Regions from separate parts of the Microbulbifer celer genome, predicted to be linked through region 2. Evidence: predicted binding sites of a transcription regulator. Region 2 holds the regulator's gene; the other holds the start of a gene.
What was found. Region 2 encodes LexA, which represses DNA repair genes until DNA is damaged. Its sites were predicted from a motif close to ACTGTNTNTANANACAGT; they were not measured.
Positions count from the first base shown of each region.

Region 1 (3,412 bases), 1.0 Mb from region 2:
TTTTAACTTGTCGATCAGCTGATAGCCCTCGTGCAGTTTGCTGCCTTCATCGAAGAAATCTTCCCGCAGGGTCTGTGCTTCCAGTGGGCGCAGTTGGTGACAGTTGAGGGTGAGAGCCTGAACCGGTTCTTGCAGCTCGACCCGTTCCAGCTGCAGCTTGGTGAGTGCGATCAGGCGCTGTGGATCAAACAGTGGGCGCGAGAGCTCGACCTTCACCTCCCGGGAACCGCGGCTGCCAAAATCCAGTACCCAGCACAGCTGTGTGCTGTACAGCTGGCGCCGTTGTAACTGGCGGCAGAGTTCACGCACCAGCCGGCCGGCGGGGAATAGCAGTTGCTCGCTGTTATCCAGCGGGCTGGGGAAAAACAGTTCGCTGTGAAATTCCGGTGGTGGTTCGTAACTGGGAACCGGATCCGGGCGGGTGCCGTTCAGGCGTGCCAGGTAATCGATAAAGTTGCGCCCGAAACGGTTGCCCACTTCCGACAGGGGAATGGCCAGCAACTGGCTGACCCGTTTGATACCGCTGGCATAGAGCTTGGCGATGGCTTTGTTGCTGCAGTCGAGCAGTTTGCTGGGGGCGAAGCTGATCCACTGCCGCCACTGCTGTGGAGTGGGGGCGGACTTGGTTTGTGCAAGCCACTGGCGGTGTTCCGGCAGCTGGCTGAGCAGGTGCGCGGCGCTGGGGCTGTGGCCGAGCCCCATTACATGGGTGATGCGCATCTTGTGCAGCTCTTTGTTCAGCTGTTGCAGCAGGGGCGCGAGGCCACCGAGGGCCTTGAGGCTGCCGCTCAGTTCCAGGTACAGGCAGGCGGGGTTGCTGTCGTGTTGCCCCTTGCTCTGTTCGGCGCTGCGGGGGGATACCACCGGGGTAAAGCCGTAGGCCCACTGGGCCAGTTGTTGCAGTAGTTGTTCTTCCCGCTCCCGGTCCCGCTCCAGCATTTGTAATTCGGCGCAGTAAGCACAGGCGGTGGCGATACTCAGACCGGGCTCGATGCTATGGCCGCGAGCGGCGCCGTTGGCCTCGATAATGAGGTTGTTCTGGCTGATGGCCAATGGCGTGCTGTCGCCGGCGCGGTGGGCACGGGCGAGGGCTTCCAGGGGGAGTTTGGGGAGTTGGATGCATAGCCAGAGCATGATTGGAGTTCCGTTGATACTGTGTTGGTAACCTCGGTTGGTACTGCTGTCGGGTTGTTTTGGTCAGTGCAAAGGCTGGTCGCGCCGGGTCAGTTTGGGGCTGCGGGCCAGGTGGATACGCTGGCCGGATTTGCCGTTCAGTTGTTTCACCAGTTGCAGGGCCAGCTGTTCTCCATCACTTTTCAGTTGCAGGCGCAGTGCTGCGGGGGAGGGGCTGTTGGCACTGGAACCGGGGCGGAAATGGAAGTGCAGACTGTCGCCCTCGCGGGCGGCGATTTGCAGGCGGCGCAGGTCTTTGTCTGCCGGTATTTCCCGCCCCTGCCAGCTGACCAGCGCACCGCAGGCGCCGGACTGCAGGCTCTGCTCTGCGGCCCACAACTGGTCCCGCTGCCCATGGGGATGCAGGATCAACAGCTTTTCCAGCTGCACGCCGGCCTGTACCAGAGCCGGGGCGTAGGGAATATGCGGGGGATTGATGAGTATCACTATGCGGTTCTGACGGGTCATTTCTGCCAGGGCAGGCAGGATCAGGCTGATCTCGCCGATGCCGGCTTTATCTACCAGTAACTCACTGGTGGCTCCGCGGGGCCAGCCGCGGTTGGCGAGCAGTGCGTCCAGACCACGATAGCCGGTAGTGATGCCGGTGCGGGATTGACGCTGGCGGTTGGCCAGCTGCCAGATATCCGGCCGGGTCAGCAACTGTTGCAGTGGTTGGTGTGGTGGCTGGCCGGGAGACCGGGCCGACGGCTGATGCTCGGCCTGTTCACTTAACTGCTTGTTCTGCATGAAGTTTTCGGCGCTGTTCACGGTTGGCTTACTCCGCACGGGCTGTTCAAAGTGGTTTGACTGTATGTGTATACAGTATCTGCTGGCAATTTATACAGTAGTTGCCCAGGGGCGACAAGGGGGGCTCCGCGTGATTGGCACTTTTTTGAACAGGGCAAACCGGCTATTATTCCGCCTCTTTTTTGTGACCAGATATTTGTATAAAGCGAGGGGGCAGGGTGAGCATCAAATCCGATAAGTGGATTCGCCGTATGGCTGAGAATGAGGGCATGATCGAGCCCTTTGAGCCGGGCCAGGTGCGCCACGGCGAGGGCGGTGAGCGGCTGATCTCTTATGGCACTTCCAGCTACGGTTACGACGTGCGCTGCGCCAATGAGTTCAAGATCTTCACCAACGTGCACTCCGCTACTGTGGATCCGAAGGCATTCGACCAGGACAGCTTTGTGGATGTGCAGGGCGACTACTGTGTGATTCCGCCCAACTCCTTCGCCCTGGCGCGCACCGTTGAGTACTTCCGTATCCCGCGTTCGGTACTGACCATCTGTCTGGGCAAGTCCACCTATGCCCGTTGTGGCATCATCGTCAATGTGACTCCGCTGGAGCCGGAGTGGGAAGGGCATGTGACCCTGGAATTCTCCAACACCACCAACCTGCCGGCAAAGATTTACGCCAATGAAGGGGTGGCGCAGATGCTGTTCTTCGAATCCGACGAGATCTGCGAAGTGTCCTACAAAGACCGTGGCGGTAAATATCAGGGCCAGCGCGGTGTGACCCTGCCGCAGACCTGATCGAACCTTCCTGATCGAACTTTGTCGAGTCACTTATGAGCGACTTTCCCGCCCAGGCCGATGTACTGATCATCGGCGCCGGCGCCGCCGGCCTGATGTGTGCGGCGGTGGCGGGCAAGCGCGGCCGCAGTGTGCTGGTGCTGGACCACGCCAACAAGGTCGGCAAGAAAATCCTGATGTCCGGCGGCGGCCGCTGCAATTTCACCAACCTGTACACGGCGCCGGACAATTTCTACAGCGAAAACCCCCACTTCTGTAAATCCGCCCTGGCCCGCTATACCCAGTGGGACTTTATTGCCTTGGTGGAAAAGCACGGTATCCCTTACCACGAGAAGACCCTCGGCCAGCTGTTCTGCGACAACAAGTCCCGGGATATTGTCGATCTGCTGCTGGCGGAATGCCGCGAGGCCAAGGCCCAGATCCGCACCCGCTGTGAGATACAGCGCATCGAGCCACTGGAGGGCGAAGGTGAAGGCGAAGGTGAAGGTGAGCGCAAGGGATTTGAGGTGCACACTTCCCTCGGCAAAGTGGTCTGCGAATCCCTGGTAATTGCCTGTGGCGGCCTCTCCATTCCCACCATGGGCGCCACCGGTTTCGGCTATGACGTTGCCCGTCAGTTTGGCCATCACATCATTCCCACCCGCGCAGCGCTGGTACCGTTTACCCTGAACAAACGCGCACTGAAACGTCAGGCGGATTTGCCC
Region 1 is NZ_CP087715.1:842,035-845,446, forward strand. It holds gene LPW13_RS03305 (Y-family DNA polymerase) at 1-1,134, opposite strand, end outside; gene imuA (translesion DNA synthesis-associated protein ImuA) at 1,198-1,941, opposite strand; gene dcd (dCTP deaminase) at 2,139-2,708, shown strand; gene LPW13_RS03320 (BaiN/RdsA family NAD(P)/FAD-dependent oxidoreductase) at 2,744-3,412, shown strand, end outside.
Region 1: the regulator LexA is predicted to act here: its motif matches at 1,980-1,997, upstream of imuA (translesion DNA synthesis-associated protein ImuA).

Region 2 (3,412 bases):
AGGACCCGAACGCCGGCTATGGCACCGTGGCAGAAGAAATGCAGGATGAGGAGGATACCGGCTATCGCAGTCCGATCTTCAACTCCGCTCGCAGCGCCATCGATAAGCTCGAGGGCGAGAGTTTTCCCGGCACTGACGAGTTCGACGATTAAGCCGGCCGAGTCGACGTGACGGGCTATCACTAGAGATTGGTTATCACCATCAGTCACTGCGACCCGCCAGGAGCGGGGCCAAATACCAGGGAAAGGTATCGAACAATCTACCCGTTCTTTTCCCGGGTGAACTCGATAATGATTTCGGCAGCCTCGTCGACCGTGTCCACCAGATAGAACAGATCGAGATCGGCGGCGTCTATGCACTCACACTCAAGCACGGTATTGAGCAGCCAGTCTTTCAATCCTGCCCAGTAACGCTTCCCTACCAGCACGATGGGGAATCGCCTCACCTTTTGTGTTTGAACGAGTGTAAGGGCTTCAAACAGTTCGTCCAGGGTACCGTAACCACCGGGCAGTGCGATGAAGCCCACCGCGTGCTTCACAAACATGAACTTGCGGACAAAGAAATATCGAAAGTTCAGACTGATATCCAGGTAGGCGTTGGGAATCTGCTCGAAGGGTAACTCGATATTCAGCCCGATGGATGAACCTGCCTGAGAAAATGCACCGCGATTACACGCTTCCATCAGGCCAGGGCCACCGCCAGTGATCACGGGCACGCCCTCTCCGGCCAACAACTCTCCGAGGTGCATCGCCTCCTGATATTCCGGCGCCTCCTCCTGGAAACGCGCACTGCCGAAAACCGTTACCGCACCCTTCAACGTGATCAGGCGTTCAATACCATCCACCAGTTCTGATTGAATGCGCAGCACTCGCCACGCTTCCGGCATTTTTGCATCCAGCATATGCCTTCTCCTTTATATGCCGCACTCTCAAATTCATCATCACTTTTATTGTGCAAATTGGGAGTGGGACTCCCCTATAAGTCTAGCAGCTGTAAAAAATACAGCTGGAGAATTGCAGACACACCAAATCTGTATATAATCCCAGCAACTGTATATAAATACAGACAACAGGAAAGCCCATGACGAATCTCACTCCGCGCCAGACTCAGGTACTCGAGCTGATCAAATCCTACCTGGATGACACCGGGTACCCGCCGACGCGCGCAGAAATTGCCCAGGAACTGGGCTTCCGCTCCCCCAATGCGGCGGAAGAGCACCTCAAGGCACTGGCCCGTAAAGGCGCTATCGAAATGGTGGCCGGCGCCTCCCGGGGCATTCGCATTCCCGACTACCAGAGCGGCTTACCCATCGTCGGCCGCGTTGCCGCGGGGAACCCGATACTGGCGGAAGAGAATATCGAGGAATATTGCGAGATTCCCGCAGAGTTCTTCCACCCCCCTGCGGATTACCTGTTGCGCGTACACGGTATGAGCATGAAGGATGCGGGCATTTTCGACGGTGACCTGCTGGCGGTACAACGCACCGAGAACATTCGCAACGGCCAGATTGTGGTTGCGCGGATTGAAGATGAAGTAACGGTCAAACGCTTCCGTCGCCGCGGCAATCAGGCAACGGTGCAGTTACTGCCGGAAAACGAGGATTTTGACGTCATTCAGGTGGATATGCGAGACAAGAACTTCGCCATCGAAGGATTGGCGGTCGGCGTGATTCGCCAACACGCCGACTGATACGATGTGGCCGGACTAAGACACTAAACGTCGGATTCTCCCTCTGACACCACAACCAAAAACAGGGCCCGATGGCCCTGTTTTTGGTTCTGACATACTGCGAATTGCCGCTTTCACATCCAAGTTTGCTCAGTGAGTCAAACCTGTTCAGTGAATGGTGTGCTCGGTCACGTCTACCGCCTCGTCTTCCTCGAAAGCGTCTGCTTCGAGGGCCCCGATATCCTGCACGGCCTCGATCCCGGCTTCCAGCATGGCACGAGCGATGGCAATTTTGTGCTCGCGCAGAAAATGCAGGCTTTCCTCAGAGAACTGGATACGCACCAACGGGTCTTCCTTGTGGCCGGCACGGCGCAGGGCCACGTCGCCATTGGACAACTCGATGATCTCGTAGGTCTCGGTGGACATTCACTTCTCCAGTTACAGCGGGATTTGCGCGCAGTGTAACACAGGGTGGGAACGGGATCAGTCGCGCGCCGGCGACCGTTGCCGTTTCACCACTCCTGCCCCTGAGCGCGCTGACGAGTCACCAGCTCGATGAGTGCCTGCTGCCATTCCAGGACAGACTCAGCGGTCAACGCTGCTGCCGGATCGTCCCTGAGTTCCGCCATCGGAATCAGATTAACCGCTGACGATCTCTGGGCTCCTGCCGCAGTGAGCGGGGATTGCCCGGGTATTAACAACCCCCGCCAGGCGGACTGCAGCGCAACCACCCAGCTGTCAGGATTGTCAGCCAGGTTGCACAGTTCCGTGACCTCAGCACTGACTTTGTTGGCGGCCTCGGCGTAACGCCCCAGGTCCCGCGCAGTTTCCGGCTCTACACCCAATTGAAGCTGATGGGACTGCTCCGCGAGAAAAGCCCTGAATGCCCGCCACAACTGCAGTACGGCCCCCTCTATGAGCGCCTGGCGCTCAAGCATATTGCCTGCGCCCGAGGCTTCCTGCAGTGTTGAGGCAGAAGCCAGCAACAGCTGGCTTTTGCGCACCGCGGAAGCCACTGTGCCGGTATAGGGGTTACTCATCAGGATTTCCGGGTAGTGGTGCTCTTGTTGGCCGGTGCTTTTTTAGCGGCCGCTTTCTTCTTGGCGGGTGCCTTTTTAGCAGCGGCCTTCTTTTTCGCTGCGGGCGCTTTTTTCGCTGCGGGCTTTTTCTTGGCCGCAGGCGCCTTCTTAGCCGCGGGCGCTTCTACCTGCCACTTGCCATCGCGATAGAACGCTTTCCAGCCCGTGGCTTTACCGTCCTCCTCGGACTGCACGTACTGCTCTTGCGTCTTGCGACTGAAGCGAACAACGGTGTCCCGACCTTCGTTATCCTCTGCGGGGGCAGAGAAGAGAAAGCTGTATTTCGGGTCGATTTCGTTCTTGTGCGGCAGCAGCTCTTTAATGCGCGGCGCACGAGTCTCGCGGTTTTTCGGGAATTGACTCGCCGCCAGGAACAGCCCGGACGCACCATCGCGAAGAATGTAGGTGTCATCCACTTTCTCGCAAGGCAGCTCCGGCATGGGCACCGGGTCCATTTTGGGCGGCGCAGGCTGGCCGCTCTTAAGCAGCTTGCGCGTGTTTTTACACTCTTCGTTGGTGCAGCCAAAGTACTTGCCAAAGCGGCCGGACTTCAGCTGCATATCGTGGCCGCACTTGTCGCACTCGATCACCGGACCATCATAGCCCTTGATCTTGAAGGTGCCCTTCTCTACCTCGAACCCGGTGCAATCCGGGTTGTTACCGCA
Region 2 is NZ_CP087715.1:1,885,229-1,888,640, forward strand. It holds gene LPW13_RS07905 (DUF6763 family protein) at 1-152, shown strand, start outside; gene LPW13_RS07910 (LOG family protein) at 260-901, opposite strand; gene lexA (transcriptional repressor LexA) at 1,081-1,689, shown strand; gene LPW13_RS07920 (hypothetical protein) at 1,837-2,094, opposite strand; gene LPW13_RS07925 (DUF6586 family protein) at 2,181-2,708, opposite strand; gene topA (type I DNA topoisomerase) at 2,708-3,412, opposite strand, start outside.